DNA from 3 places in the Cellulomonas sp. URHB0016 genome. Region 3 is predicted to be linked to each of the others. Evidence: riboswitches for the same ligand, from Rfam matches in the RefSeq annotation. Region 3 holds a riboswitch; each other region holds the start of a gene.
What was found. Region 3 has a riboswitch for S-adenosylmethionine ahead of ACVW07_RS14535 (NADPH-dependent FMN reductase). Riboswitches for the same ligand answer to the same signal wherever they lie in the genome.
Positions count from the first base shown of each region.

Region 1 (10,194 bases), 210 kb from region 3:
CGGCTCGTCGACCAGGACGTGGTGGGCCGCCCGGACACGTACGCCGTGCTCGCGGCCCTCGCGGGCGTCACCACGCACGTGGGCCTCGCGGGCACCATCAACGCGACGTTCAACGACCCGTACGAGCTCGCCCGGCAGTTCGCGACGCTCGACCACCTCTCCGCCGGCCGGGCGGCGTGGAACGTCGTGACGTCGTCGGACCCGTTCCACGGCGCGAACTTCCGCCGCGGCGGCTACCTGGCCTACGAGGACCGGTACGAGCGGGCGCGCGAGGTCGTCGAGGCGGCCCGCGCGCTGTGGGACGCGTGGGCGCCGGACGCGCTCCGTGCCGACGCCGCCACCGGGGAGTTCGTGCGGCCCGGGTCGCTGTCGACCGTGCGGACCGGTGGCCGGCTCGTCGACATCGAGGCCGTCCCGTCCCTGCCCCGACCGCCCCAGGGGCACCCGGTGATCATCCAGGCCGGCGACTCCGACGGCGGCCGCGAGCTCGCCGCGCAGGTCGCTGACGCCGTGTTCTCGCGGCACACCGAGCTGTCCGACGGGCAGGCGTTCTACGCCGACGTGAAGGGTCGGCTGGAGCGCTACGGCCGTCGGCCCGAGGACCTGCTGATCCTCCCCGGCTCGTCCTTCGTCCTCGGCGACACGGCCGCGGAGGCCGAGGAGCGGCTGCGCGAGATCCAGCTCCAGCAGATCCGGCCGAGCGTCGCCCGCGCGTTCGTCGAGCAGGTGTGGAACCAGGACCTGTCGGCGTACGACGTCGACGGCCCGCTGCCCGACGTGGACCCGGTCGTGGACGCGCCGTCGATCACGCAGGGCAGGGCCGGGTTCTTCAAGGACCCGCTGGCCGTCGCCGCGCAGTGGCGGGCCCTGTCGCAGGCCCAGGGCCTGTCGATCCGCGAGCTCGTGATCCGGGTGGTCGGCCGGCACTCGTTCGTCGGCACCCCGGAGCACGTCGCCGCCGAGATCGACCGGTACGTGCAGGAGGACGCCTCGGACGGCTTCATCCTCGTGCCGCACCTCACGCCGCACGGGCTCGACGAGTTCGTCGACCGCGTGGTCCCGCTGCTCCAGGAGCGTGGGTCGTTCCGCACCTCGTACGAGGGCGCCACGCTGCGCGAGCACCTGGGCCTGCCGCCCGCCGACGCGTTCGGCCGGACGCGGGAGGCCGCCGGCCTCCTGACCGTCTCCTGAAGAACTCTGCCGCTTCGACCCTCGGAGGACCGCCATGACCACCACGACCGACCGCACCTCGACCTTCGCCGCCGACTGGCAGACCTGGCACGACGAGCGCGAGGCCTACTACCGCGACCCCCACGGCTGGGTCGCGATCACGGCGCTGCACTGGCTGACCGAGGAGCCCGTCGTCCTGGCCGGCATCCCCGGGCGGTGGTCCGCACCCCAGGGCGGACCGGCCCGCATCGAGGCGCTCGACGCCGAGGGACTCACCCTGCCCGACGGCAGCGTCGTCGACGGCCGGGCGGAGCTCGACCCGGTCGAGGGCGCCCCGGGCCTGCAGGTCCGCTCGGGCGACCTGCTGCTGGAGGTCGCGCGCCGCACGGGCCACGTGATCGTGCGCGTGCACGACCCGCTCGCACCGCAGCTCGCCGCGTTCCAGGGCATCCCGGCCTACGCGCCCGACGAGCGCTGGGTGGTGACCGGCCGCCTCGAGCGGTTCGACGAGCCGCGCCGCGTGACGACCGGCGGTGTCGTCGACGGCCTGGAGCACCACCACACCGCGGTCGGTGTGGTGCGGTTCGCGATCGACGGCATCGACCAGGCGCTCACGGTCTTCGACCACGGCGCCCGCGGGCTCGGCGTGCTGTTCCGCGACGCGACGAGCGGCGTCACCACCTACCCGGCGTCGCGGTCCCTCACGCTGGGCCCGGTCTCCGGCGACGGCACGGTCACGCTCGACCTCAACCACGCGGCGAACCTGCCGTGCGGCCTCACGCAGTTCGCGACCTGCCCGGTGCCGCCCCCGGAGAACGTCCTCACGGTGTCCGTCGAGGCGGGGGAGCAGTGGGTGCGCTGACGCTCTGAGGCGATCCTCCGGCGCGGATGCGCGAGGGCCCCCGTCGACCTACGGTGGCCCGACCGCCTCCGCCCGGAGGCCCCCGACGAGGAGGTCGCGATGTCGCAGGACGACGTGGCGAAGGTCGCCGAGCTCATCAAGGACGCCCGCATCGCGATGCTCACCACGGTCGCGGCCGACGGCAGGCTCGTGAGCCGGCCGATGGGCGTGCAGGACGTCGACTTCGACGGTGACCTGTGGTTCTTCGCCGACGCCGACAGCCACAAGGTCGACGAGATCGAGCACGGCAGCCCGGCGAACGCCGCGTTCGCCGACCGCTCGTCGTGGGTCTCGGTGTCCGGGCCCGCCGAGGTGGTCCGCGACACGGCGAAGGCCCGCGAGCTGTGGGGAGCGACCGCCGAGGCGTGGTACCCCGACGGTCCGGAGACGCCGGGCCTGGTCCTGGTGGTCGTGCACGGCGAGACGGCCGAGTACTGGGACTCGGCCGGCGGCCGGCTCGCGACCGTCCTCAGCCTGGTCAAGGCGAAGGTGAAGCACGAACGCTACGACGGCGGCGAGAACGAGACGGTCCGGCTCTGACCCCACCGTCGCGCCGGCTCTGACCCGCGGCAGCGCGCCGGCCGGGTCAGAGCCGGAGACCGGTCGCGTCAGTCCGGCAGCCGTCCGAGCGCCTGCGTGAGGTCGTCGATCAGGTCGTCCGGGTCCTCGAGCCCGACGGACAGCCGGACCGTCGACTCCGCGATGCCCACCCTGGCCCGGCCTTCGGCTCCGAGCTTGCGGTGCGTGGTGGTCGCCGGGTGCGTGACCATCGACTTCGCGTCGCCGAGGTTGTTCGAGATGTCGAGGATCCGCAACGAGTCGAGCACCCCGAACGTGGCCTTCTTCGCCACGTCCACCGACGCCCCCTCGGGCACGCGCAGGTTGAACGTCACCACGGTGCCGCCGCCGGACTGCTGCGCGAGCGCGAGCTCGTGCTGCGGGTGGGACGTCAGGTACGGGTAGCGGACCAGGGACACCCCGGGCTGCTCCTCGAGCCACGTGGCCAGCCGCAGGGCCGACGCCGTCTGGTGGCGCACGCGCAGCGACAGCGTCTCGAGGCCCTTGAGCAGCACCCAGGCGTTGAACGCCGACAGCGACGGGCCCGTGTTCCGGATGAGCGTCTGGACGGGACCGCGGACGTACTCCTCGCTGCCCAGGATGGCGCCGCCGAGGACGCGTCCCTGACCGTCGATGTGCTTGGTCGCGGAGTACACGACGACGTCCGCCCCGAGGGTGAGCGGCTGGGAGAGCACCGGGGTGGCGAACACGTTGTCGACGATCACGAGCGCCCCGGCGGCGTGCGCGAGGCGGCTCACGGCCTCGATGTCGACGAGGTCCTGCATCGGGTTGGACGGCGTCTCGAAGAACACGACGTCCGCGGGGGTGGACAGCGCCTCCTCCCACTGCGAGAGCACGTGCCCGTCGACGTAGTCGGTCCGCACGCCCCACTTGGCGAGGATCTCGTCGAAGATCACGACCGACGAGCCGAACAGCGCCCGGGCGGTGACGACGCGCGAGCCCTGCTGCAGCACGGCGGCGAGCGCGGTGAACACGGCGGCCATCCCGGTCGCCGTCGCGTAGGCCGCCTCCGCGCCCTCGATCAGCCGCAGCCGCTCCTCGAAGGTCGAGACCGTCGGGTTGTTGTACCGCGAGTAGAGGAAGCGGTCCCGCTCGCCGGCGAACGCGGCCTCCGCCTCGGCGGCCGAGTCGTACGCGTAGGCCTGCGTGAGGAACACGGGCTCGGAGATCTCGTGGAACTCCGAGCGGACCTGCCCGCCGCGCACGGCGAGCGTGTCCGGACGCAGCGACGAGCGGTCGACCCGGCGGTCGTCCCAGTCGAGCGGACCAGGGACGCGGACGCCGTCCTGCCGGCCGCTCACAGCGCCCGCCACGGCAGGCCGGCGGCACGCCAGCCCTGGTGCCCGCGCTGCCCGTCGGGGCCGACGTCGCCCTCGAAGCCTTCGAGCACGTTGTAGGCAGGGCCGAGGCCCGCAGCCGTCGCAGCCTGCGCCGCGGCGATGGAGCGGACCCCGGAGCGGCACAGGAACACGACCGGACGCTCGTCGCCGGGCTCCAGGCCCGCCTCGCCGAGCTGCTGCAGGAACTGCGGGTTCGGGCGGCCCGACGGTGCCTGCACCCACTCGACGAGCGCGGCGCGCCCGCCGATCGCGGCGGCGTCCGGGATGCCGATCGACCGCCACTCGCCATCGGTGCGCACGTCGACGAGGACCGCGCGCTCGTCCGTCGTGAGCAGCTCCCACGCCTGCTGCGGGGTCAGGTCACCTGCGTAGCCCATGTCGCCTCCATCGGTCCTGGCGGTAGCACCCTCGGCCGGGCACGTGGTGTGCCCGCGGGTTGCTGCGGCGTCGTCGAGCCAGATCTCTCGGCCGCTCTGGATGGTGCGGGCGATGCTACGCGGAGCGGACAACACGCTCCAATTGGTGGACAGAGTGTCCCGCCATCCGAGACAGCCCGGGCGTGTCGTTGACACGACCGGGGGACCTTGGCGACCCTCGTCCCAGGTCATGAGTGCCAGCGTCAAGCCCCGGCTCGCTGGCCGGCAACCCTCCTCCGCGGTGGGGTGCCCCGGGTGACGACCTGGCTGGACGCCGCCCGGTGTCCGGCAAGCGCGGGGTCCACCACCGACGGTGTCCCCCTGAGCCTTCTGGAGGACCATCATGACCGTCACCGCCGAGCGCTCGTCGTGTGCCGGGGTCGCCGCCACCGCGTCGACCCCGCCGACCGTCCAGCCGCTGCTCCCCGTCGTCGGTGGCGACACGACCGTGCCGCTTGTCGACGGCACCCAGCGCGTCTACGCCAACCTCGACTACGCCGCGAGCGCCCCCGCGCTCGAGGCCGTCGCGGCCCGCGTCACCGAGGTCCTCCCGCTGTACGCCTCCGTGCACCGCGGCGCCGGCTACCTGTCCCAGGTGTCCACGGCCCTGTACGAGTCGTCCCGGCAGGCCATCGCCCGGTTCGTCGACGCGCGGTCCGACGACGTCGCGATCATCACCCGCAACACCACGGACTCGCTCAACCTGCTGGCCGGCGTCGTGCCCGCCGGCGGCCGGGTGCTCGTCCTGGACGTCGAGCACCACGCGAACCTGCTGCCCTGGGTGCACTCGGGCGGCGGCCACGGCAACACCACGACGATCCTGCCGATCGAGTCGACCGTCGCCGCGACGCTCGACTCGCTGCGCGCCGAGCTCGCCCGCCTGCCCTACGCGCTGGTCACCGTCTCGGGTGCCTCGAACGTGACGGGCGAGGCGCTGCCGCTGGACGAGGTGGTCGCTCTCGCGCACGCGGCCGGCGCCCGCGTCGCCGTGGACGGCGCACAGCTCGTCCCGCACCGCGGCTTCTCGCTCACCGCCACCGACGCCGACTACGTGGCGTTCTCCGGCCACAAGACGTACGCGCCGTTCGGTGCGGGCGCGCTCGTGGGCCGCCGCGACTGGCTCGACGCCGGGACGCCCTACCTCGCAGGGGGAGGTGCGGTGCGGGACGTCCGGTCCGACCGGACGATCTGGCAGCCCGCCCCGGCCCGCCACGAGGCCGGCTCGCCGAACGTGCTCGGAGCCATCGCGCTCGCGGAGGCCTGTGACCAGCTCGCGGCCCTTCCCGCCGGAGCGCTCGCCGCCCACGAGGACGCGCTGCGGACCCGGCTCGTCGACGGTCTGACGGCCGTGGACGGCGTCGAGGTGGCGCGGATCTGGCCCGACTCCGCCCAGCCGGTCGGGGTCGTCACGTTCACCCTGCCGGGGCACGACGCCGGCCTGGTGGCGGCCTACCTGTCCGCCGAGCACGGCATCGGCGTCCGCGACGGACGCTTCTGCGCGCACCCGCTGCTGGCGCACCTCGGCGCATCGGGCGGGGCGATCCGTGCGTCGGTCGGGGTCGGGTCGACGAGCGAGGCGGTCGACCGGCTGGTCGCCGCGCTGCAGGCGTACCTCACGACCGGGCCGACGTCGCGGTACGAGATCGTCGACGCGTGCTGGTCCGTCGTGGACGACACCCGCCCCCTCGTCGAGGTGCACGGCCTGGACCACCTGGCCGCGACCCGCCGCGGCCGCGTGCGGCCCCGCCCTCGACGACTGACCCGATGGCCGTCCTGCCGTTCCCCACATCGACCTGAGTGAAGTCCCCGACCCGACGTGCCGATGCGAGGGTGTGCGGCTGCCGCCCGGACCTCCGGTACCGGCGTCCGGACGATCGCCCCTGACCGTCACCGCATCACCTGCTCCGTCAGACGCCGGCCCCGGCGACCACATGAGACGAGGAACAACCGCATGAGCACCGTGTACGGCCAGGCCGAGAGCACCCCGACCGCCGGGTGGTACCCGGACCCGCACGTCCCCGGCACCCACCGCTGGTGGGACGGCGCCCAGTGGACGGAGCACACGCAGGAAGCTCCCACGCAGCAGGAGCCCACGCAGCAGGCGCCCACCGCGCCGGTGGCGCCGCACGGGCAGCCGACCCACCAGCAGGAGGACGCACGCGCGACCGCCGCCTACGCCCAGAGCGGCTTCCAGGCGCCGGGCACGAGCGACCGGCCGACGGTGCCCGCGGGGGTCCCCGGCTACCCGAGCATCACGGGCGGCGTGCCCGGGTACCCGGCGCCCGCAGGGGCGACCGCGGGGCAGCCCACCGGCGTCCCCGCCTACCCGTCCGGCCCGTCGGTGGCCGACTGGTCCGGCGCCGGCGCCGGGACCGGGCCGGTCGAGGCGCCCAAGAACGGGTTGGCGACGGGTGCGCTCATCGCCGGCATCGCCGTGGTCCTGATCCTGGTGTTCACGAGCTACGCGATCGCCTCCGGCCTGGCCGTGTTCGTCGGCATCAAGGCCCTCCAGAAGGCCAGGCGCATCAAGGCCGAGGGGTACCCGAAGGCCGTCGGCACGGCGCGGGCCGTCACGGGCCTGGTCCTCTCGGGCCTCGGCGCTCTCGTCTACCTCCTGTCGTTCGTCGGCGGCTGACGAGAGCACCGGGTACCGTCCGGCGCCTTGTGGCACCATCGCCGGATGCTGCACGACCTGACACTCGAGGGCTTCGGCGCGCGGCTGGTCCCGCTGGCCGCGTGCCACGCCCCCGAGCTCGCGGCGTTCATCGACGACGACCTGTGGCGCGGGATGACGTCCCCTGTGCCGGTCGGTGCGGCGGCGGTCGCGTCGGCGATCGCGGACGCGACCGCGACGCCCGGCCGGCTCGCGTTCGCCGTGCTCGACGCAGCGACCGGCGAGGTCCGGGGCAGCACGTCGTTCTACGACTGGGAGCCCCGGCTCGCGCGCGTCGAGATCGGCCACACGTACTACGCACCGCGGTGGTGGGGCACGTCGAACAACCCGGCGTGCAAGCTGCTGATGCTGACGCACGCGTTCGACACGTGGGGATGTGCCCGGGTGGCGCTGCGCGCCGACGCCCGCAACGCCCGGTCGATCGCGGCGATCACCCGCCTCGGTGCCACGCCGGAAGGGGTGCTCCGCAGCCACCGGCTCGCACCGGACGGCACCCGCGGTGACACCGCCTACTTCTCGATCCTCGCCGACGAGTGGCCGGCGGCCCGTGACGCCCTCCTGGCGCGCCTCACGACGACCCCCGGGCTCGTCTGACGGGCGCCGCACCGCCACACACGCCGCGCGGTCGACGGTCGGCCACGTCGGGCCGGCGACCTCAGCCCGAGCTACCGGTCGGCGCCGCCGGGCGGTCGCCCGCCGGTCGCGCCGGCAGCGGCCTGACCGTGCCCGTCAGGTAGGGCTTGCCGGAGCGGGAGTCCCAGCCGGCGAAACGGAAGCCGGCGTCGTCGTGCGCGACCCGCACGGTGACCGTCCCGGGCAGCAGCACCGGGCTGCCGAAGTCCACCGACCAGGAGAACGCCTCACCGCGTGCCGCGCCGACGTCGGCGAGCGCGCGGGCCGCCGTGTACATGCCGTGCGCGATGGCCCGGGGGAAGCCGAGTGCCCTGGCGGTCGGCGCCGAGAGGTGGATCGGGTTGCGGTCGCCGGAGACGGCGGCGTAGCGCCGTCCGGTGTCGGAGGCCAGGCGCCAGCACCCGGTGGGCGCCGGAGGGACGAAGGGTGGACGCTCGTCGTCCGGGGCGGCCGCCGGAGTGTTCGCAGGGGTGGTGGTCGGGTCGTCACCGTGCAGGCGCACGCCGCGCGCGAGATAGGTCGACACCCCCCGCCACACGGCCTCGTCCTCCACGTGCACCTCCATGACGAGGTCGACCTGCGTGCCGCTGCGGTGCGGCCGCAGCCGCTCCGCGGACGCGCGGACGACGAGGATGTCGCCGAGCGTCACGGGACGCAGCTGCGTGACCGTGTTCGCCAGGTGCACGAGCCCGGCGAGCGGCAGCGGGAAGTCGGTGCGGGCCATCAGGGCCGTCGCGACGGGGAAGGCGAGCACGTGCACGTACCCGGCGGGCAGCCGGTCGGACGCGGCCTCCCCGAGCAGGTGCTGGTACTCGGTGAGCTGCCGGGCGTCGGCCTGCACCCCGTGCACCTCGTACGCGACGTCGGGCAGGACGTCGGGCGCCCGGCCCAGCCGTCGGGCGAGGGCCAGCCGCCCGGACGCGCCGGCACCGCGGGCGTAGAGCCCGCCGAGCCCGGGAACGGCGGGCAGCACGACGGTCGATGTCACTGGCCCACCAGGTTCTGCCCGCACACGCGCAGCACCCGTCCGACGACCCCGCCTGCTGCGGGCGACGCGAGGAACGCCACGGTCTCCGCCACGTCGACCGGCAGCCCGCCTTGCTGGAGCGAATTGAGCCGCCGGGCGACCTGCCGCGTGAGCGCGGGGATGCGGGCCGTCATGTCGGTCTCGATGAAGCCGGGGGCGACCGCGTTGGCGGTCCCTCCGAACGCGGTGAGCAGCGGCGCGGTCGCCCGCACCATGCCGATGACCCCGCCCTTCGACGCCGCGTAGTTGGTCTGCCCCCGGTTGCCCGCGATGCCCGACGTGGAGGCGAGCGAGACGATCCGCGGCGCGTCGGTGAAGTCGCCGGAGGTGAGCAGGGCCTCGTTGATCCGCAGCTGGGACGCGATGTTCACCGCGAGGACGGAGTCCCACTTGTCGGACGTCATGTTGGCGAGCAGCTTGTCCCGCGTGATGCCGGCGTTGTGCACCACGATGTCGAGCCGGCCGTGCCGCTGCAGCGTGTGCTCGAGGATGCGCGCTCCGGCGTCGTCGGCCGTGACGTCGAGCTGCAGGGCCGTGCCGCGCACCCGGTTGGCGACACCGGCGAGCTGCTCGCCTGCGGCGGGCACGTCGACGGCCACGACGGTCGCGCCGTCCCGGGCGAGCGTGTCCGCGATCGACGCACCGATGCCCCGGGCCGCCCCGGTGACGACCGCGACGCGCCCGACGAGCGGCCGGTCCCAGTCGGCGGGGAGCGTGCCCGCCTCCGAGTCGACGACGAGCAGCTGCCCGTCGACGAACGCGGACCGCCGCGACAGGAAGAACCGCAGCGCCCCGAGGGCGGACGGTGCCGTCACCGGCACGTCGGCGCGCAGCACGACGCCGTTGCCCGTGGAACCCCCACGGAGCTCCTTCGCGAGCGACCGCAGCAAGCCCGTCGACGCCCTGCCGGGCAGCGGCCACGGCGGGGGCGTCGTCGGGAGCCGCCTCGCGGGACACGGTGACGACGCGACCACCGCGAGCCAGCCCCTTGAGCACGCCGGCGGCCGCGAGCACCGGCGCGCCGAGGTCCGTGGGGTGCACGACCTCCGTCAGCACGAGCACGACCGCGGCGTACCGGGTGTCCGGCCCAGGGTGCCGGTGGACGTCGAGGTCCCAGCCGGCCCCCGGGCCGCCGGAGAGCAGCGCGGCGACGGTGTCCGCGTCCGCACCGTCCCCGAGCACGAGCGCGGGACCGTCCAGCAGCGGCTGCCCCGGGCGGAACCGGCGCAGCGGTGCGGGCTGCGGCAGCCCGAGCTGCTGGGCGATCTTGCCGGTGACCCCGTTGTTGACGAGCGTGAGGTAGGTGTCGGACGAGCTCATGGTCACGCCGCCTCGAGGATCGCGGTGAGGCCCAGCCCACCGGCTGCGCACACGGACACGAGCGCCCGCGGCGTCCCGCCGTCGGCGGCCTTCCGGCGGTGCAGCTCCTTGCTGATCGTCGCGACGATCCGGCC
Region 1 is NZ_JBSRZU010000001.1:3,365,913-3,376,106, forward strand. It holds gene ACVW07_RS15475 (NtaA/DmoA family FMN-dependent monooxygenase) at 1-1,191, shown strand, start outside; gene ACVW07_RS15480 (DUF1684 domain-containing protein) at 1,226-2,032, shown strand; gene ACVW07_RS15485 (pyridoxamine 5'-phosphate oxidase family protein) at 2,132-2,611, shown strand; gene ACVW07_RS15490 (O-succinylhomoserine sulfhydrylase) at 2,680-3,951, opposite strand; gene ACVW07_RS15495 (rhodanese-like domain-containing protein) at 3,948-4,367, opposite strand; SAM riboswitch class I at 4,372-4,474, opposite strand; SAM riboswitch class IV at 4,593-4,707, shown strand; gene ACVW07_RS15500 (aminotransferase class V-fold PLP-dependent enzyme) at 4,750-6,207, shown strand; gene ACVW07_RS15505 (DUF2510 domain-containing protein) at 6,358-7,041, shown strand; gene ACVW07_RS15510 (GNAT family N-acetyltransferase) at 7,087-7,674, shown strand; gene ACVW07_RS15515 (MaoC/PaaZ C-terminal domain-containing protein) at 7,736-8,701, opposite strand; partial or broken gene ACVW07_RS15520 (3-oxoacyl-ACP reductase) at 8,698-10,060, opposite strand; gene ACVW07_RS15525 (acetyl-CoA C-acetyltransferase) at 10,063-10,194, opposite strand, start outside.
Region 1: linked by a shared signal. The riboswitch ahead of ACVW07_RS15495 (rhodanese-like domain-containing protein) and the one ahead of ACVW07_RS14535 (NADPH-dependent FMN reductase) in region 3 are both predicted to bind S-adenosylmethionine.

Region 2 (10,194 bases), 560 kb from region 3:
CCTTCTACCGTCGTCCTCGTTGACGATCACGTCGCCGCCGGCACCCGAGCACTGGAGCACCCGATGAGCCTGCCCACCCACCTGCACTACACCGTCGAGCACGAGTGGCTCGAGGACGGGTCGCCCGCGAAGGTCGGGATCACGTCGACCGCCGCCGACGCGCTCGGGGACATCGTCTACCTCGAGCTGCCGGCCGTGGGCGAGGAGCTGACCGCGGGATCGGTGGTCGGCGAGATCGAGTCGACGAAGTCGGTGTCCGAGCTCTTCTCCCCCGTCACGGGCACCGTGGTCGAGGTGAACCAGGCGGCGATCGACGACCCGTCGGTCGTGAACTCCGACCCGTTCGGGGCCGGTTGGCTGCTCAAGGTCGAGGTGTCCGGCACGGGCCCGCTCCTGACCTCCGAGGAGTACGCCGCCCAGTCCCCGGCCTGACGCCCGGGTTCTCGCACACACGGATGTTCCCGACATCGACGCGCACCGAACGGGTGAACGACACATGTCCGTAGCACGGCTGATGTATCTCTGTGCCGGTGCCTCGTTCATTGTGGGAGGCAGCGAGATCGGGTTCCACCAAGTTCGTGTTGACGAGATGACCAAACCGGCGTCATGACGCCCGGGATGTCACCTCTCATCCGGTACGCCGCCCACAGCGGAGCCGGAGAAGACGGCATCCACGCGCAACCGGAGGACACGATGACCATGCTGGAGACGACTGGGACCGTCGGGACCGTGACTGAGGCGCTCACGCGCCGCGAACGGGTGGTCCTGGCAGAGCTGGCCGAGGACGTGACGCTCGAGGAGATCGCCACGCGGCTGTTCGTGACGCGCAACACCGTGAAGTCGCAGGTGCGCAGCGTCTACCGCAAGATCGGTGTCTCCACGCGGACCGAGGCGGTGGCCTGGGCCGTGGCCCACGGAATCCGCTGAACGTCCGCTGAGCATGCGCTGAACCTCCGTCTGATCCGCCGGCAGGCTCTTCTGGGACGGCCCGGGCGACCGGGCCGTCGTCATGCCCCCGCATCCTCGTCGTCGTCGACTGGGATACTCGCGGCATGACCGCACCCGTTCTCGTCGTGGCGGCAGCGATCGTCGACGACCTGGATGACCCGTCCGTGCTGCTCGCCGCCCGCCGTGCCGTCCCGGCTCGGCTCGCCGGGCGGTGGGAGTTCCCCGGCGGCAAGGTCGACGCCGGTGAGACGGCGGAGGAGGCGTTGCACCGCGAGATCCGTGAGGAGCTCGGGGTGCGGATCGCCCTGGGCGCCGAGCTGGCCGGGCCGGACGACGGCGCGTGGCGCCTGACCGACGACTACGTGATGAGGCTGTGGCTCGCGGAGCTCGTCGAGGGCACGCCGGCACCGCTCGTCGAGCACGACGAGCTGCGGTGGCTTCCTCGGGGCCAGTGGCTGGACGTGCCCTGGCTGGATGCGGACGTCCGCATCGTCGAGATGCTGGCGGGGCGCGCTGCCGACGTCGATCTCCTCGGCTGAGCGCGCGTCGTCACCAGCGGTGGTTCGAGTTGCCCGAGCAGACGGACCCGGTGCCCTTGCACAGCGTGCACTCGCCCTTCCAGCGGATGCGGCCGGCACCCTCGCACTTCGTGCACTGCTGAACGTTGGAGCTGCACTCCTCACACTTCGCCATATCGGCGGCCCTCTTCCGTCGTGCGTCGTTGCCGGACACCGCGTGGACCGCCGTGTGGCCCCTGTCCATGCGTCGTGACTGACTCATCGGCATCGCCGCCCGAAAGATGAGCCGTCGCCGCCAGGTAAGGGCCGCCGACCGGTCGGATTCGGCCCTCGGGGCCCGAGATCGCCCGTTTTCCTTGCCCGTTCACTCTCGATGTCACCCGTTCGGCCGAGGCGCGCCGCGGTGGCGGAGCTCGTCGCGGGGATGACGAAGGCCCCGGCCGCATCGCGCAGCCGGGGCCTTCGTCGTCGTCAGGAGGGGTGTCAGAGCGTCGCGCGGACCGCCTTCGTCGCCTCGATGATGTGCTCGAGCGAGGGGGCGACCTCCTCGTAGCGGCGGGTCTTGAGGCCGCAGTCCGGGTTCACCCAGAGCTGGTCGATCGCGATCGCCTTGACGGCTTCCGTGAGGAGCTCCTCGACCTCGCCCTCGGACGGCACGCGCGGCGAGTGGATGTCGTAGACGCCCGGGCCGACCGCACGGGGGTAGCCGGCCGCGGAGATGTCGCCGAGGATCTCCATCTTCGAGCGGGCCGCCTCGATGGACGTGACGTCCGCGTCGAGGCCGTCGATGGCGCCGATGATCTCGCCGAACTCCGAGTAGCACAGGTGCGTGTGGATCTGCGTGTCGTCGCGGACGCCGGCCGTCGCCAGGCGGAACGAGCGGACCGACCAGTCGAGGTAGGCCGCGTGGTCCTCGACGCGCAGGGGGAGCAGCTCGCGCAGGGCGGGCTCGTCGACCTGGATGACCGCGATGCCGGCGGCCTCGAGGTCGGCGATCTCGTCGCGCAGCGCCAGGCCGACCTGGTTGGCCGTGTCGCCGAGCGGCTGGTCGTCGCGGACGAAGGACCACGCGAGGATCGTCACAGGGCCCGTGAGCATGCCCTTCATGTGCTTGTGGGTCAGCGACTGCGCGTACTGCGCCCACGCCACCGTGATCGGCGCCGGGCGGGACACGTCGCCCCAGAGGATCGACGGGCGCGTGCAGCGCGAGCCGTAGGACTGGACCCAGCCGTTCTGCGTCACGGCGAACCCGTCGAGGTTCTCCGCGAAGTACTGGACCATGTCGTTGCGCTCCGGCTCGCCGTGCACCAGCACGTCGAGGCCGATCTTCTCCTGCAGCTCGACGACGCGGCGGATCTCCGCCTTCATCTCGTCCTCGTACTGCTCGGCGGTGAGCTCGCCCCGGCCGAACGCGGCACGGGCCACGCGGATCTCGGTGGTCTGGGGGAACGAGCCGATGGTGGTCGTCGGCAGCGGCGGCAGGTCGAGGCGCTTGGCCTGCTGCTCCTTGCGGGACTCCCACGTGCCGCGGGTGAACGCGTCCTCGGTGAGGGCGGCGGCGCGCTCGCGCACCTCGGGGCGCACGACGCCGGGGGCGGTGCGGCGCGAGTTCACGGCGTCCGTGGCGGCGAGGAGCTGCTCGTGGATCGCCTCGCGGCCCTCGGTGAGGCCCTCGGCGAGCGTGACGACCTCGCCGACCTTCTGGTCGGCGAACGCGAGCCAGCTCTTCAGCGTCGCGTCGAGGTTCGGCTCGTCGGCCGTGTCGTGCGGGACGTGGAACAGCGACGTCGACGACCCGACCGCGACGGCCGCGGCGCCGAGACCCTCGAGCTGCTCGAGGACCTGGAGCTTGGCGTCGAGGTCCGCGCGCCAGATGTTGTGGCCGTCGATCACGCCGGCGACCAGCGTCTTCGTCTCCAGGCCGGGGACCTTCTCCGACGGCGCGTGGCCGCGGACCAGGTCGATGCCGATGGCCTCGACGTCGGTGGCGGCGAGCACCGGAAGCGCCGGGCCCAGGTCGCCGTAGGGGGCCGCGACGAAGATCGCCGGGCGGTCGGTGAGGTCGGTGGCGAGTGCGCGGTAGGCCTCGACGACCGCGGCGAGCAGCTGGTCGGCCGGCACCTCGATGGAGTCGGACACCAGGGCCGGCTCGTCGAGCTGGACCCACGTCGCACCGGCGGCCTTGAGGTCGCGCAGCAGCTCGGCGTACACCGGCAGGAGGTCCTGCAGGCGGTCGATGGGTGCGAAGCCCTCCGGCGAGCCCTCGGCGGCCTTGGCCAGCGCCAGGTAGGTGACCGGGCCGACGATGACCGGGCGGGTCAGCACGCCGTCGGCCAGTGCCTCGGTGAACTCGCGCACCGGGCGGTCGCTCGCGTAGCGGAACGCGGTGTCCGGGCCGATCTCGGGCACCAGGTAGTGGTAGTTCGTGTCGAACCACTTCGTCATCTCGAGCGGCAGGTCGTCGCCGCGGCCACGGGCCACCGTCGAGTAGCCCGCGAGGTCCAGGCGGCCGTTCTCGTCGACCAGGTCGGCGAAGCGGGCCGGCACGGCGCCGACCACGGCCGACGCGTCGAGCACGTGGTCGTAGAACGAGAAGGCGCTCGGGATGGCGGGGACGTCGGTCCGCAGGCCCAGCTCGGCCAGGCGGGTGCGCGTGCGGCGGCGCAGGTCGGCGGCGACGGCCTCGACCTCGTCCGCGGTGGAACGGCCGGCCCAGAACGACTCGATGGCCTTCTTGAGCTCACGGCGCGGCCCGATGCGGGGGTATCCCAGGACGGAGCCGGCGGGGAACGTGGGGGTGCTGGTCATGGTGTGTCGGTCCCTCAGAGGTCGGTCGTTGACGGATTGGGGTGACGGCGGGTCCGAGCTCCTCCGTCGAGGTCGGCGCCCTCGAGCAGGTCGAGCGCGGCGTGGTGCTGGTTGTACGTGTAGACGTGGATGCCGGGTGCCCCGCCGTCGAGGACGCCGTGGACCAGGTCGACGCTGGCGCGGATGCCCCGGCGGTGCCGGTCGAGCTCGTCGTCGGCCGAGCCCAGCAGGTCCAGCAGGTCGGGCGGCACCGGCACCCCGGTGAGCTCCTGCACGCGCAGCAGGCGGGCCGGGTCGGTGGTCGGGATGATGCCCGGGATGATCGGGATGGTGACGCCCGCGTCCCGTGCCTCAGCGACGAGACCGAGGTAGGCGTCGGCGTCGAAGAACACCTGCGTGATCGCGAAGTCCGCGCCGGCCTGCTGCTTGGCGAGCAGGCTCGCGACGTCCTGCGCGCGGGTGCCGCCGGTGGCCGCGTTGCCGCGCGGGAAGGCGGCGACGGCGACCGACAGCGGCCGGACGCGGGCACGGACCGCCTGGGAGGGGCTGTCGGCGCACCGCTGCTGCTCGAGGTCGCGGAGCAGCTCCACGAGCTCGCTCGCCGTGTTGAGGCCGTCGGGGTGCGGCTGCCAGTCGTCCTGGTCGGTGGGCGGGTCGCCGCGCAGCGCGAGGAACGACCGGACTCCCTCGTCGAGGAACTCCTCGACGATCGTGGTGATCTCCTCGCGAGAGGTCCCGACGCAGGTCAGGTGGGCGATCGGGTTCAGCGACGTCTCGCGCAGCAGCCGTCTGACGAACGCGCGCGTGGTGAGCCGTGTCTTGCCGGCGGCCCCGTAGGTGACGGACACGAAGTCGGGGTGCACCGCCTCGAGCGCCTGGATGGTCGCCCACAGCCGCGGTGCGGCGTCGGGGTTGCGCGGCGGGAACAGCTCGAACGACACCGTCGGCCGGTCCACGGCAGCGCGCGGGCGCGGCGACTCGGCGACGTGGACGCCGGTCACACGCTCGCTCGCGGTCGCGGCGGTCGTCGTCGCACTCACAGGGCAGCCCGGGCGCACCGGTGGTGACACCGGCGGGTGCGGGGTCGGGGGTCAGGCACAGACATGTCGCTCTCCATCGACCCTGGCGGAAGCACCCACACCCTCGACGAGGAGGGGGGTTGCTGCGGCGTCGTCGAGCCAGGTCTCTCGGCCGCTCTGGATGGTTGCCGCGATGCTACGCGACGACCACATGCTGAGCAACCATGTTCGCTCTGTGAGACGGAGGTGTCCGCTGCGTGTCCCTCCGCCGATGCGGCCGTCTGCCCGCCAGCCGCCGCACTCCGCTCGCCGGCCCGGGCAGGATGACGGCGGCCGTCCCGGCCCAGGGTAACGAAGCGCTCCGGTCTGTGGCGGCGCCAGGCGCCGAGGCCACGGGCCCGATCGGCGTCGGCACCCCGGACCGCTGGGACATGGAACATCGGCAAGCGACCCATACGGGCGTCCAGTACCTCCTAGTATCCGCACCGAAGATGTTCCGCTGCGCGGTGGGTCGTCCTGCCGGCGGACGGTGCGGTCACGTCCCGGCCGCGTGTCGTCGAGGAGGTCATCGTGCCGGGTGCAGTCGTGAGGAAGGGACTCGTGCCGCTGCTGGCCCTGGTCCTCGTGGGGACGACGGCGTCGGCCGCGCCCCTGACGAGCGGGGCGACGGCCCCTCTCCCGGGCTGCCCGGGATCGGTCGAGACCGACGCGGCAGTGGACGCGCTCGCATGCGACCCGGACGGCGCCGGCTTCGACGCGCTCAGCGCGTCGGGCGAGACGGCTCGGACCAGTCCGCCGTCGACCTCGTGGGACGCCTCGAGCCCTCCGTCGGCCGGGCCCCGCCTCCGCACCGGTGCGCGGCAGCGTCTCGCCGACGAGCCGGCTGTCCAGCGCGCGGCCGAGGCGACCGGCGGCCGTGCGCGCCTCGCGTCGGCACCGGTCGGTGCCGAGACCGTCGCGGCGGCACCCGTCGAGGTGTCCGACAGGGCGGTCGTGGCCACGCTCGGCGACATGCTGCTCACCGACCCGGACACCGTCCGGCCGGTCTCCGTCGACCCGGGCGTGAGCGCCTCGCTGCAGCAGGACGCGACGGCGGGGTCGGCGTACGCCGAGGGCGTCGGGCTGTGCAGCACGGCGGACGCCGCCGGCTCCTCGTGCGGTGACACCGTCACGACGCAGCTGCGGCCTTTCCCGTGGCGCGGGGGCACCAGGGCGGAGACCAAGCACGGACCGTACCCGCCGGCCGGTCTGCGTACGGAGAATCCGCGCACTGCGTGCGTGATGGGGGAGGGCCGGCCGTTCATGCGCTCGGAGACGCCGACACTGGTGGCGACGCTTGCCCACCCGGACGGCACCTCGCTCTACGGCCGGTTCGACGTGTTCGACGTGATCGACGGCGCGGCGCGGGGTGTCGTCTGGACCGGGAGCACCGCTCCTCAGGGTTCGGGCGCGGAGCACAAGGTCACCGTGAACGCCGAGGTCCTGCGGGACGGGCACACGTACCGCTGGCGCGCCCTTGCGTTCGACGCACGGTCCGGTGTGGGCATCTCGACGGTCCCCTGCGAGCTCACCGTGGACCTCGTCGCCCCCGACTCGCCGTCGATCACGCCGGTCCAGGGCCAGCCAGGTGTGTACGACAAGGACGTCGCCGGCGGCGGCATCGGGCTGACCGGCCAGTTCACCCTGTCGCCGGGCTCCTCGAGCGACGTCGTCGCGTACAAGTACTCGTTCGACGGCGACGCCATGGACCAGACCGCGGCCGTGTCGCTCGGTGGCAGCGCGACGATCTCGTACACGCCGACGACGGCAGGCCCGCACGTCCTGTACGTGGAGTCCGTCGACAGGGCAGGCAACACGAGCCCCACGCCGATCCATCGGTTCATCGTCAGGTAGCGGCTCGACCAGGTGATGACGTCTCCGCCACCGGGTCCGGCACCCCGGTCGGCGGTTCCTGCTGACCGTGAGCTGGTCCGGCAGGACGCGGGGTGATCGCTCGTCACACAGCAGCCGGGTGACACGGTCGTCGGGTGGTGGGCTCCGCGGGAGAGGATGGGCCCATGTCAGCGACCGTCCAGGCCAAGGGGATCGGTGCCGGGTTCGGCGATCGTGAGCTCTTCTCGAACCTCGACCTCGTCGTCGCCCCGGGCGACGTCATCGGGCTCGTGGGACCCAACGGGGCCGGCAAGTCGACCCTCCTGAGGATCCTCGGCGGCCTGCGCACCCCCGACGCCGGCTCGGTGGCGGTCTCGCCCGCGCACGCCCAGCTCGGCTACCTCGCCCAGGAGGTCGAGCGCGTCGACGGTGAGTCGGTCCGCGAGCACCTCGGGCGGCGCACCGGCGTCACGCGGGCCCAGGAGGAGATGGACGCCGCCGCGGACGCGCTGGGCCGCGGGGCGCCCGGTGCCGACGACGAGTTCTCCGAGGCGCTCGAACGCTGGCTGGCCCTCGGCGGCGCCGACCTCGAGTCGCGCCTCGGGTCGGTGGCCGACGACCTCGGCCTCGCGGTCGACCTCGACCTGCCGATGACCGCGCTGTCCGGTGGGCAGGCGGCCCGGGTCGGGCTGGCGGCGCTCCTGCTGTCCCGCTACGACGTGTACCTGCTCGACGAGCCGACGAACGACCTCGACGCCGCCGGCCTCGACCGGCTGGAGGAGTTCGTGCAGCGGTCCGAGGCGCCGATCGTGGTGGTCAGCCACGACCGCGAGTTCCTGTCCCGCACCGTCACGACGGTCGTCGAGATCGACCGCAGCCTGCAGCGCGTCACGGCCTACGGCGGCACCTACGACGCCTACCTGGAGGAACGCTCGATCGCCCGCCGCCGTGCGCGGGAGGCGTACGACGACTACTCCGCCCGGCTCGGGTCGCTGCAGGCGCGGGCCCGGATGCAGCGGGCCTGGATGGAGAAGGGCGTCCGGAACGCGCGCCGCAAGGCGTCCGACAACGACAAGCACGTCAAGAGCTTCCGCGGCGAGACCTCCGAGAAGCAGGCGGCCAAGGCCCGGCAGACGGAGAACCTCATCAACCGCCTGGAGGTCGTGGAGGAGCCGCGCAAGGAGTGGCAGCTCCAGATGTCCATCGCGACGGCACCCCGGTCCGGTGCCGTCGTCGCGGTGGCGCGGAACGCGGTCGTCCGTCGCGGCGACTTCGTCCTCGGGCCGGTGGACCTGCAGCTCGACTGGAAGGACCGCGTGGCCGTCACCGGTCCGAACGGCGCCGGCAAGTCGACGTTGCTCGCGCTGCTGCTCGGCCGGCTGGCGCCGACGTCGGGCGTCGTGGACCAGGGTGCCGGGGTGCTCGTCGGCGAGGTGGACCAGGCCCGGCGGGCCTTCGAGGGTGACGAGTCGCTGGTGACGGCGTTCGCGCGCGAGGTCCCCGAGTGGACGACCGCCGACGTGCGGACCTTGCTCGCGAAGTTCGGGCTCGGCGGGTACCACGTGGACCGGCCGGCGGCGTCACAGTCGCCCGGTGAGCGCACCCGGGCGGCGCTGGCGCTGCTGCAGGCGCGCGGTGTGAACCTGCTGGTGCTCGACGAGCCGACGAACCACCTCGACCTGCCCGCGATCGAGCAGCTCGAGGCAGCGATGGACTCGTTCGAGGGAACCATCCTGCTCGTCACGCACGACCGCCGGATGCTGGAGACCGTGCGGCTGACCCGGCGCTGGCACGTCGAGGACGGCCAGGTCACGGAGGTCACGCCGGAGTGAGCCGCTGACGGCTCAGCGGCTCCGGCGGTTGTGCAGCGTGCCTGCCGGACGGGCGCGGTTGCGCTGGCTCGGGACGTCGAACCAGGAGGTCGGGGACCCGGCCGGCACGGCGTCGAGCCCCTCCCGGACGGCAGCAAGGATCAGGGGGTCGGGGTCCGCAGGGACCCGCAGGGCGTCCTCGGCCGCACGGATGGCGTCGAGTCGCCCCTCACGTTCGGGCATCTCGCTCATGCGGGGACTGTAGTCCTGTCGCCCTGACCTGCGGACATCCGGCTCATTGCTTCACCCAACCCGTCACCCCGTGGGAGTAGCCGCCCGGACGGAGCAGCCGTCCGCCACGACGGCGGCGGGGCAGGTGGCCAGGTGGTCGTCGACCAGCCCGCACGCCTGCATCGCGGCGTAGGCGGTGACGGGCCCGACGAAGCGGAAGCCGAGCGACTTGAGCTCCTTGGCGAGCTCCTTCGACTCGGGCGTGGACGCGGGGACCTCGACCCAGGTGGCAGGCCGGACGTGCTCGGCCCGGTCGGGCGCATGCGACCACATCACCGCGTCCAGCGTCCGGCCGGTCTGGTGCAGGGCGCGCAACGCGCGGGCGTTGGCGATGGTGGCGTCGATCTTCGCGCGGTTGCGGACGATGCCTGCGTCCGCCATGAGCCGGGCGACGTCGTCCTCCCCGAACCGTGCGACGACCTCGGCGTCGAAGCCGGCGAACGCCTCCCGGAACGCGGGCCGCTTGCGCAGCACGGTGATCCAGGCCAGGCCCGACTGGAAGCCTTCGAGGACGAGCCGCTCGAACAGCGCGTGCTCGCCGTGGACCGGCCTGCCCCACTCCTCGTCGTGGTACTGCTCGTAGAGCGGGTTGCCGTCGCCGAAGCAGCGGCCGGCCGGAGGCGGCGGGACGTCCGTGGTCATGAGGCGAGTGTGCCTGCGCTGTCCGACACGATGGTGGTCTCGTCGTCGCCCGGTGCGTCCGTCCCCTCGGCCGTGGCCTGTGGACGGCTCGACGCCCGCTCGATGAGCCGCTCGATGCCGTCGAGCAGCAGCACCATGCCGAACCCCAGCGTCTCGTCGTCGGCCGGGACCGGGGACACGTCGAACGCGCCGGCGTCGACGGCCCGCAGCAGCGCCGGGTGCTCGTCGGCGCCGGCCAGCATGCGGATCACGTCGCCCGTCACCGCGACCTCGGAGGACGAGGTC
Region 2 is NZ_JBSRZU010000001.1:2,599,461-2,609,654, forward strand. It holds gene gcvT (glycine cleavage system aminomethyltransferase GcvT) at 1-23, shown strand, start outside; gene gcvH (glycine cleavage system protein GcvH) at 64-432, shown strand; gene ACVW07_RS11930 (LuxR C-terminal-related transcriptional regulator) at 694-927, shown strand; gene ACVW07_RS11935 ((deoxy)nucleoside triphosphate pyrophosphohydrolase) at 1,053-1,487, shown strand; gene metE (5-methyltetrahydropteroyltriglutamate--homocysteine S-methyltransferase) at 1,950-4,274, opposite strand; gene ACVW07_RS11945 (methylenetetrahydrofolate reductase) at 4,289-5,314, opposite strand; SAM riboswitch class I at 5,385-5,481, opposite strand; gene ACVW07_RS11950 (hypothetical protein) at 5,879-7,186, shown strand; gene ACVW07_RS11955 (ABC-F family ATP-binding cassette domain-containing protein) at 7,351-8,997, shown strand; gene ACVW07_RS11960 (hypothetical protein) at 9,010-9,228, opposite strand; gene ACVW07_RS11965 (DNA-3-methyladenine glycosylase I) at 9,292-9,909, opposite strand; gene ACVW07_RS11970 (TetR/AcrR family transcriptional regulator C-terminal domain-containing protein) at 9,906-10,194, opposite strand, start outside.
Region 2: linked by a shared signal. The riboswitch ahead of ACVW07_RS11945 (methylenetetrahydrofolate reductase) and the one ahead of ACVW07_RS14535 (NADPH-dependent FMN reductase) in region 3 are both predicted to bind S-adenosylmethionine.

Region 3 (10,194 bases):
TCCGGCGTCCTCAAGGTCGCGACGACGGCCGGTGCCGCGCCGCCCCTCGGGTTCCTCGCGGACGACGAGAAGACGCCGATCGGCAACGAGACGGACATCGCGAGCCTCGTCGCCGACGCGCTCGGGCTCGAGCTCGAGCTCGAGCAGAAGGCGTGGGCCGACTGGCCGCTGGCCCTGCAGTCGGGCGACGTCGACGCGGTGGTCTCCAACGTCACCGTCACCGAGGAGCGCAAGGAGCTGTACGACTTCTCCTCCTACCGCAACGACCAGCTCGGCTGGATCACGGCGGCGAACAGCAAGATCAAGGAGATCAAGGAGCCGAAGGACATCGCCGGTCTCACGGTGGGTGTCGGCTCGGGCACCAACCAGGAGAAGATCCTGCTCGCCTGGAACGAGGAGAACATCAAGAACGGCCTCGACCCGATCAAGGGCGGCGAGCCCGAGTACTACGAGGCCTACTCGGACGTGCTGCTGGCGGTGCAGTCGGGCCGCCTCGACACCTACGTCGGGCCCAATGCGAGCCTCGCCTACAGCGCCGCGACCGCGCCGGACCAGTACAAGGTGGTCGGCACGCTCAACGGCGGCTGGCCCCTGACGGCGCAGATCGCCGTCGCCACGCTCAAGGGCTCGGAGCTCGCACCGGCGGTCACGGCGGCCCTGCAGCACGCGTTCGACGACGGCACGTACGCCGACGTCCTCGCGCGCTGGGGTCTCACCGCCGAGGCCATCGAGAAGCCCGAGACGAACCCGCCGGGGCTCCCCAAGACCGAGTGACCCGACCGGTCGCTCGCGGTGGTCGGCCGGAGTCGGGGGACACCCGGCCGACCACCTTTCTCTCTCGCGAACGCCCGGAGGAGCTCGTGCACGTCGTGGATCACGTCGTCGTCGGCGGCGGTGTCATGGGATCCGCCGCCGCCTGGCAGCTCGCCGCGCGCGGGGCGGGACGTGCTGCTGCTCGAACGGTTCGAGCCGGGCCACGTGCGGGGTGCCTCGCACGGGGCGTCGCGCATCTACCGCACCACCTACGACCGGCCCGAGTACGTGGACCTCGCCGTCGAGGCGCTCCACCTGTGGCGCACGCTCGACGATCCCACCGTCCTCACCCTGACCGGCGGCGTGAGCCACGGCGTGCGGCACGACGGCATCGCGGCGTCCTTCGCGGCCCGACGCGTGCCGCACGAGTGGCTGACACCGGCGGCGGCGCAGGAACGCTGGCCCGGCCTGCGGTTCGAGGGGTCCGTGCTGCACGAGACGGCCACCGCCGGACGGCTCCACGCGGACCGTGCCGTCACCTCGCTGCAGTCCTCCGCGCGCGCGCACGGCGCCGACGTCCGGCACGGCGTCCAGGTGCACCGGGTCGTCGCCGACGGGTCCGGCGTGCTGCTCGAGACGTCCGCCGGAGCGGTCCGGGCACGCTCGGCCGTCGTCGCGGTGGGCGCGTGGACGGCGGGGCTCGTGGGGCCGCTGCTCGGGCTCGACCTGGCCCCGTCGCTGATCGTCACCCAGGAGCAGCCCGCGCACTTCCCGCTGCTGCCCGGCGCACCCGACGAGGGCGCGTGGCCGTCGTTCACCCATCAGCCCCTCGACCCCGCGCCCTGGCCGAGCGGCACCTACGGGCTCGCCACGCCGGGTGAGGGCATCAAGGTGGGCTTCCACGGCGTGGGACCCGTCACGGACCCCGACCACCGGTCGTTCACGGCCGAGCCCGCTCAGCTTGCCGACCTGCAGAGGTATGCCGAGCTGTGGCTGCCCGGCGTCGACCCGACCGTCCCTGCGCCCGTCTCCTGCACGTACACCACCACACCGGACAGCGACTTCGTGCTCGACCGCCGCGGGCCCGTGGTGGTCGCCGCCGGGTTCTCCGGCCACGGGTTCAAGTTCGCACCCGCCGTCGGCCGGCTGCTGGCCGACCTCGCGACGGAACCGGCCGACGAGCCCGCGCACGCCGCACACCCCGCGTTCGCCCTCGCCCGCCTCGCCGGCGCCGTCCGCCCCGCCCGCCTCGCGGGCCCTGTCCGCCGCGTCAGCACCGCCGGCGCCGTCCGCTCGCTCAGCACCGCCCCCCTGGAGAACCGATGACCGGCCACCGCCCCGTCCCGCTGTCCGTGCTCGACCTCGCCCCTGTCCGGGCGGGCGGCACCGGTGCCGAGGCGCTCCGGGCCGCCGTCGACCGGGCGCGGCTCGTCGAACGGCTCGGCTACCGCCGCGTGTGGTTCGCCGAGCACCACCTGGCGGCCGGGGTGGCGTCCGCCGCGCCGGCCGTGCTCGCGGCGCTCGTGGCGGGTGCCACGTCGACGATCCGGGTCGGGTCCGCGGCCGTGCTGCTGGGCTCGACGAGCCCTGTCGTCGCCGCGGAGCAGTTCGGGACCGTCGCGGCGTTGCACCCCGGCCGCGTGGACCTGGGCCTCGGCCGGTCGTCGTTCCCGCCGCCGGCCCCGGCCGGCACCGCGGACGGTGCGGGTGCGGCACCGACCGCCCGCAGAACCCGACCGGCACCCACGCCCGAGCGCGTGGTCGACGGCCTCCTGGTCCCCGCGACACCGCCCGTCGCGTTCGACGAAGGTCCGCTGCTCGAGCGGATCCTCGCGCAGGTCCGGTTCGTCGGGGCGGGTCGCGCCGCCGGGTCGTTCACCGCCGAGCTCTCGACCGTGCTCGACGTGGTGCGCGGCGCCGCCCGGACGGACGTCGGCCGCCCCGCCACCGTCCCCGCCGCCCAGGGTTCGGACCTCGCCCTGTGGGTCCTCGCGTCGAGCGGCGGCGAGAGCGCCCGGGTCGCCGGTGAGCTGGGCCTGCCGCTCGCGGCGAACTACCACGTGTCCCCGTCGACGGTCCTGGAGACCGTCGAGCAGTACCGTGCCGCGTTCCGGCCCGGCGTGCTCGACGAGCCCTACGTGGTTGTCTCGGCGGACGTGCTGGCCGCCGGCACCGCGGCGCGGGCCCACGCGCTCGCCGACCCGTTCGCCGAGTGGGTCCTGTCGATCCGGCGCGGCGAGGGCGCGATCCCGTACCCGGCACCCGGCACCACGACCCGGTGGGCGGACCGCCCCGCGGCCGAGCAGGACCTCGTCCGTGACCGCGTCGACACCCGTTTCGTCGGGACGCCCGACGAGGTCGCTGCCGGACTGGCCACGCTGGCCCGCGTGACCGCCGCCGACGAGCTCCTGCTCACCACCATCACCCATGACCCGGCCGACACGGCACGCTCGTACGAGCTCCTCGCCGCCGCCTGGCCGGCCACGTCGACCCGCCCGCTGGCCACCACGACCGCCTGACGCCAGCTTCCGCGGACCCGCGCGTGCCCTGGGCCGGCCGCGGCACGTCGCTGGTGAGAACGGCACAGGGGGGCAAGACCGGCAGTTCCTGCCGCCCTTCACCACCAAGCACCGGTGTCACGGCCGGCCGGTGGGCCGGGCGGCCGGTGGGCCGGGCGGGCGGTGGGCCGGGCGGCCGGTGGCCGGGCGGCCGGGTGGCCCGGTGGCCGGGCGGCCGGGTGCGGGTGGCTGGTGGGAAGCGGGACGCCCGCCCTCCGGCCGTGCGGCCAGGGGGCGGGCGTCGTGGGTCGGGCGGTCAGATCGAGTAGTCGTCGCCGATCTGGTGGTACGTCCGGTCGTGGTAGACGAGCGGCCTGACGTCGTGGGTCCCGTGGGACAGGGCCCGCACGGACACCAGGTACGACCCGCCGACGGGCGTGCGCTGCACGACCCGGCCGCGGACCCACGACACGGCCCCGTCGATGACGGGCTCCCCGGTGTCGAGGGCGGTCCAGCCGCCGGCGGCGAACCGGTCGATGCCGTGGGTGGCGAACCGGGCGGACACGTCGTCCTGGGACCCGGACAGGAAGCTGATCGTGAGCGTCCGGGCCCGGGACACCGCAGGCCAGGAGGACGACGTGGACGCGAGCGAGAAGGCGAGCAGCGGCGGCTCGGCCGACACCGAGATCACGGAGGTGGCGGTGAAGCCCACGAGCCGGCCGGGACCGTCGACGCCCTCGAACGAGTCACGGCCGTCGTCGGACTCGGGCGAGGTGTCGACGAGCGCCACCACCGCGACGCCCGCGGGATGCCGGCGGAACACGTCCTTGTACTCGTCGGGCGTGAGCTGCGGCTCGTCCTGCTCGGCCAGGTCGGCGTCGAGGGCACGCAGGATCTCGGTGGTCATCGGAGCACCTCCGCGAGGGTCGCGACACCGCCCAGGGAGCGGCGCAGGGGTTCGCCGGCGCGGTCGATCCACCGGTCGACGGCCGGGTCGAGGTCGGCCAGGTCGGCCTCGGTGACGGTGAACGAGCGGGCCGGGACGGTCGCGCCGAGCTCCACGAGCAGGGGGCGCAGGTGCACCTCCCCGACGAGCGCGTGCGCGGGGTTGCCGGACACCACGACGGGCACGGCGGCGACCCCGGCGAGCCCGTCGGGGCCGTAGAGGTCGAGGAAGGACTTGAGGAGCCCGGTGTACGAGGCCTTGTACACGGGCGTCGCGACCAGCAGCACGTCGGCGGACGCGACGAGGCGCAGCGCCTCGTCGACGCGCGGCCGGTCGGCGGCGAAGAGCTCCGGTGCGAGGTCGGCCAGGTCGACGGTCGCGAACGGCACCGCCGGGCCGGACAGGTCCGACGGGTCGGGGGCGAGCGCCGGACCCAGCCGCCGGGCGAGGTGCTCGGCGGCGGCGCGAGTGCGCGACCCCGGTCGGGGGTTGCCGACCAGCGCCACGACGGACGGATGGGGGTGGACCACGGTGCAGCTCCTTCACGATCACGATTGCCGCACCCCGGGTGGGGTACGACCAGGTCATCTCCCGGAGCACCCCGTCGTGACAGGGGTTGCTGACCAGCGAGCCGGGGCTTCGCGCTGGTGCTCGTGACCTCGCCGCGGTTTGTACCAGCGGTTGCGGCGGCGGCAAGGGCTTGTGCGGGATGTCTCGCAGTGCGGACACCCGGAAGGCCGTCCGAGCGGACGGTGCGCGGCACCGCATGGGGCGTTGAGCCGTTCGAGTGGTCCGTTTCCTCCCGCATTGCTGTCCGGTTCGCCCGGTTCCACCATGGGCTGGCCGCGCTCGTCGTGCGGCGACCCGCATGCGCGACCGCTCATGCGTGCCGGACCGTGAAAGGCGCCCCCGTGAACGAAGAGCTCGTCTCCCCGATCCGCCGTGGCGCCCACGACATCGCCGTCGACCGTGAACGGATGCGCCGCCGCCGGGTGTACCGGCTCGCCGCCGTCCTGATCGCCGCGGAGGCCTACGTCATCGTCAGCGCCCTCATGGGCCGCTCGATCGTGCCGGCCGTTCCCGCGGTCGACCCGTTGGTGCTGGTCCCGGCGCTGTTCTTCGCGGGCCTGCTCGGGGTGATGCTCCTGACGACCGTCGGCACGTCGCGCTCACCGCACGTCATGTACCGGCCGGAGCAGGTGGACGTGCGGCTCGACGACGTCATCGGCATCGACCCGGTGCTGGAGGACGTGCGCCGCTCGATCGACCTGTTCCAGACGCACCGCCAGTTCGCGGACCAGATGGGCGGCACCCCGCGTCGTGGGCTGCTGTTCGAGGGAGCGCCCGGCACCGGCAAGACGATGACCGCGAAGGCCATGGCGGCCGAGGCGGGGGTGCCGTTCCTCTTCGTGTCGGCGACGTCGTTCCAGTCCATGTACTACGGCGCGACCGCCAAGAAGATCCGCGCGTACTTCAAGGCGCTCCGCAAGGCGGCCCGTGCGGAGGGCGGTGCCATCGGCTTCATCGAGGAGATCGACGCGATCGGCCTGCGGCGTGGCGGGATGCAGTCGGCGAGCTCGTCGGCCGGCGTGTCGGCCAGCGGCTCCGACCCCCACCGCGGGTCCGTCCTGAACCTGATGACGAGCGAGGGCACCGGCGGCGTCGTCAACGAGCTGCTCGTGCAGATGCAGTCGTTCGACGAGCCCACCGGTGCCGCCAAGCTCGGCGACAAGCTGGTGGCCCGCATCAACCTGCTGCTCCCGGCCCACCGGCAGATCCCGCGCAGCCGCCCCTCGAAGGCACCGATCCTGCTCATCGCCGCGACCAACCGCGCCGACTCGCTCGACCCGGCGCTGCTGCGTCCCGGCCGGTTCGACCGCCACCTCACGTTCGTGTCGCCCGACGCGCACGGTCGCCGGGCCCTCGTGGACCACTTCCTGTCCCGCCGCTCGCACGACGCCGAGCTCGACGACCCGGTCGCGCGCGACCGGGTGGCGGCCGCGACGAACGGCTGGACGCCGGTGATGATCGAGCACCTGCTCGACGAGGCCCTGGTGAACTCGCTGCGCCGCGGCTCGCTGACCATGTCGTTCGCGGACGTCGAGACGGCACGGATCACCGAGATGGTCGGCATCGGGCAGCCCGTCCGCTACACGGAGGGCGAGCGACGCCTCATCGCCACGCACGAGGCCGGGCACGCGGTGACCGCGTGGCTCGTGGCGCCGAACCGGCACCTCGAGGTCCTGACGATCGTCCGCCGCGGCGAGGCCCTCGGGCTGCTCGCGCACGGTGACTGCGAGGAGGTGTGGACCCGGTCCGAGGGCGACCTGCGCGGGCTCGTGCAGATCGCGATGGGCGGCTGGGTCGCCGAGGAGCTGTTCTTCGGTCAGACCACGACCGGCCCGGCCAGCGACCTCGCCGCGGCGACCCGCACGGCGGCGCAGATGGTCGGCGCCGCGGGGATGACGGGCTCGCTCGTGTCGTTCCTCGCGACGGACCGCCCGCTCGTCAACGCCGTCCTGGCGGACGGCAAGGCACGCGAGCAGCTCGAGACCGTGCTCGACGACGCCCGGTCCAGCGTCCGCCGGCTCCTGTCCCGCAACCGCCACCTCGTCGAGGCGCTGCGTGACGCGCTCCTGGAGCGTCACGAGCTGCTGGGCGACGAGATCACGGACGTGCTGCTCGCGGCGCACCTCACGGGCGGCGACCTGCCGCCGGTGCCGCAGCTCGAGGAGGCGTCGTCCTTCGAGCGGGTCCGGGTGGCGGCCTCGTCGGCCGCGCCGACCGCCGGAGGGCTGCGCGGCTCGCTCGTGAACTAGCCTGCGGGCGTGCCCGAGGGTCATACCGTCCACCGCATCGCCCACCGCTTCACGCGCGACCTCGTCGGCCGGCAGGTCGCCGTCTCCTCGCCGCAGGGCCGGTTCGCTGCGGGCGCACGACGGCTCGACGGGCAGCAGCTCGTGCGGGCGTCGGCCGTGGGCAAGCAGCTGTTCTGCGCGTTCGCGTCCGGCGACGTGCTGCGGGTGCACCTGGGCCTGTACGGCGCGTGGGACTTCTACGGCACGGTCTCGTCGGTCGGCGACGGCGACTCCTCCGGGAGCATGGGCGCCCCGCGCCTGCGCCGGGCGGTCCGGATGGGCGAGGACGAGCGCGAGCAGCCGTCCGCCGAGGGCGGTCTGCTCGCGCACTTCCCGCCGGACCCGGTGGGGCAGGTGCGTGTCCGGCTGGCCACCACGGAGACGGTCGCCGACCTGCGGGGGCCGTCGGCCTGCGAGGTGCTGGACCCCGACGCGGCCCGCGCCGCGGTCGATCGCCTCGGTCCGGACCCGGCGACGGCGACGGACCTCGCGGCGGCGGGCGAGGTCGTCGTCGACCGGCTCACGTCGAGGTCCGTCGCCGTGGGCCAGCTGCTCATGGACCAGTCGGTGGTCGCCGGGATCGGCAACATCTACCGCGCCGAGCTGCTCTTCCGCGCCCGCCTCGACCCGCACACGCCTGGCCGGCTCGTCCCTCGGGAGGTCGGGCGGGCCCTGTGGGAGGACTGGGCGGTGCTGCTCGCGGACGGCATCCGCACCGGGGTGATGCTCACGCGGGAGGACCTCGACGACGAGGGCCGGGTGGCGGCGGTCGTCGACCCGGCGCTGCGGCACTGGGTGTACGGGCGCGGCGGCGAGCCGTGCCGGGTGTGCGGGACGCCGGTGGTCGTCGAGGAGATGGCCGGGCGCAAGCTGTACCGCTGCCCGGTGTGCCAGCGCTGACCCGTGTCAGGAGCGCGCGCCGCTCACACCGCGGCTGCGAACACCCGCTCGCCGACCGGCAGCGGTGCGGCGATCGTGTTGGCGCGCGTGGCCAGCGGGCAGCTCCACGAGGGGTCGTAGGCGCACGACGGGTTGAACGCGAAGTTGAGGTCGACGACCAGCAGCCCGTGCGACAGGCCGAGGTCGGCACCCTTGACGGTGTCGAGGAGGTAGCGGCCGCCGCCGAACGTGCCGCCGTCGTGCCCGGCCAGCCCGTCCCGCACGGGCAGGAAGAGGCCGCCGGCGTAGCCGTGCAGCGCCCACACCGCCAGATGCCCCAGGTCGCCGAGCTCGACCGTGCCGATGCGCTCGTAGGAGATCAGGCCGTCCGTCTCGGTGCTGATCTCGAGGCGCTGGGGCTCGGCCGGCCGCACCTCCACCTCGAACCGGTACGCCGGGTCGTAGGGGGCCACGTCGAGACCGGCGAAGAACGCCCGCGCGGCGGCGTCGAGCGGCGACGCGGGGTGCTCGGCGAAGAGCTCGTCCCGGCGCTGCACCCACACGGCGTGGGCCTGCGCGGGGTCGTGGGACGCCAGGTGCCGCACGTCCGCGTACGCCTCCGCGACCCGGCGCCGCCAGTCGGCGACCGCCAGGGCGTCGGCGGCAGGCCCGGGCAACGTGCGAGGTCGGTGGGGCACAGGCCCACCGTGCCACGGACGGCCGGGCCGGGCCCGTCAGCGGGTACGCGCGGACGGGCCCGGCCCGTCGGCGGGTACCCGCCGTCGCAGCGCATCCGGGGCCGGATGCCGGCACGCTGCGTCGTCCCCTGCCGACCGCGCACGTGCCGTGCGGGTTCGTGCGAGGGTGTGCCGCATGGATCTGCGCATCTTCACCGAGCCCCAGCAGGGCGCCACCTACGACCAGCTGCTCACCGTCGCGAGGGCCGCCGAGGACCTCGAGTTCGACGCCTTCTTCCGGTCCGACCACTACCTCGCGATGAGCGGGGACGGTCTGCCCGGGCCCACCGACGCCTGGACGACGCTCGCGGGCCTGGCGCGTGAGACGAGCCGGATCCGGCTGGGGACGCTCGTGTCGTCGGCGACCTTCCGGCACCCGGGGGTGCTCGCGGTGCAGGTGGCGCAGGTCGACCAGATGTCGGGCGGGCGGGTGGAGCTCGGGCTGGGCACCGGCTGGTTCGCCCGCGAGCACGAGGCGTACGGGATCCCGTTCCCCGAGAAGCGGTTCGGGCTCCTCGAGGAGCAGCTCGAGGTCGTGACCGGCCTGTGGGGGACCCCCGTCGGTGGCACGTTCAGCCACAGCGGCGCGGAGTACACGCTCGTCGACTCGCCGGCGCTCCCCAAGCCGGTGCAGCGCTCGCCGCTCGACCCGACGAAGCCCGGCGTGCCCCTGATCATCGGTGGCCTGGGGCCGCGACGGACCCCTGCGCTCGCGGCCCGGTTCGCCGCCGAGCTCAACCTCTCGTTCCCGTCGTTCGACGTGGTGGGGGAGAAGCTGGCGAACGCACGGCGGGCGTGCGACGAGGCGGGCCGGGATCCCGCGAGCCTCACGCTGTCGGTGGCGCTGGTCGTGTGCGTGGGGCGGGACGACGCCGAGGTGGCCCGTCGTGCCGGGGCCATCGGACGCGACCCGCAGGAGGTCCGCGGGCAGGGGATCGCGGGTTCGGTGGCGCAGGCGGTCGACCGGCTCGGCGAGCTGGCCGCTCAGGGCGTTTCCCGCGTCTACCTGCAGGTTCTCGATCTGGGTGACCTGGATCACCTCGAGCTGGTGGCGAGTCAGGTAGCCCCCCAGATCAGGTAAAGCGCCCATATCGCGAGATGGACGGCCGTGCAGTTCGAGACTTTCGCCGTCCATGGGAGCGGTCCCGCCGTGTGCCCCCACCTGCGAAGACAGGCCTCTCACCCGGGACCTCCGTCCCGGTGTGACGGGACGCACTCCACGTGGGCCTCGACTCCCCCGAGGAGGGGTTCGTAGGTTAGAGGCATCCCACAGGGGCGGCGACGCCCGTCGAGGACAGGGACGCAGACCGCGCCCCAAGGTCCTCGCGGCCCGTCGCCTTTTGTGCGCCCGGCGCCAACGTCGCCGTCGCATCGGTCAGGTGGCCCCTCTCTGGGCCGCCCGGCCGTCCGACCGGACGACCGAAGGGGGCTGGACGTGGCAACCACGTTCGACAGGCTCGTCATGGAGCCGAGAAGAACCGAGCAAGTCAAGATCAAGTCGACCGGGATGAACGAGAACGAGT
Region 3 is NZ_JBSRZU010000001.1:3,157,107-3,167,300, forward strand. It holds gene ACVW07_RS14515 (ABC transporter substrate-binding protein) at 1-774, shown strand, start outside; gene ACVW07_RS14520 (FAD-dependent oxidoreductase) at 946-2,079, shown strand; gene ACVW07_RS14525 (LLM class flavin-dependent oxidoreductase) at 2,076-3,272, shown strand; gene ACVW07_RS14530 (flavin reductase family protein) at 3,568-4,158, opposite strand; gene ACVW07_RS14535 (NADPH-dependent FMN reductase) at 4,155-4,727, opposite strand; SAM riboswitch class IV at 4,743-4,856, opposite strand; gene ACVW07_RS14540 (AAA family ATPase) at 5,109-7,016, shown strand; gene ACVW07_RS14545 (Fpg/Nei family DNA glycosylase) at 7,026-7,955, shown strand; gene ACVW07_RS14550 (DUF1684 domain-containing protein) at 7,979-8,632, opposite strand; gene ACVW07_RS14555 (LLM class F420-dependent oxidoreductase) at 8,808-9,752, shown strand; gene ACVW07_RS14560 (glycosyltransferase family 2 protein) at 10,107-10,194, shown strand, end outside.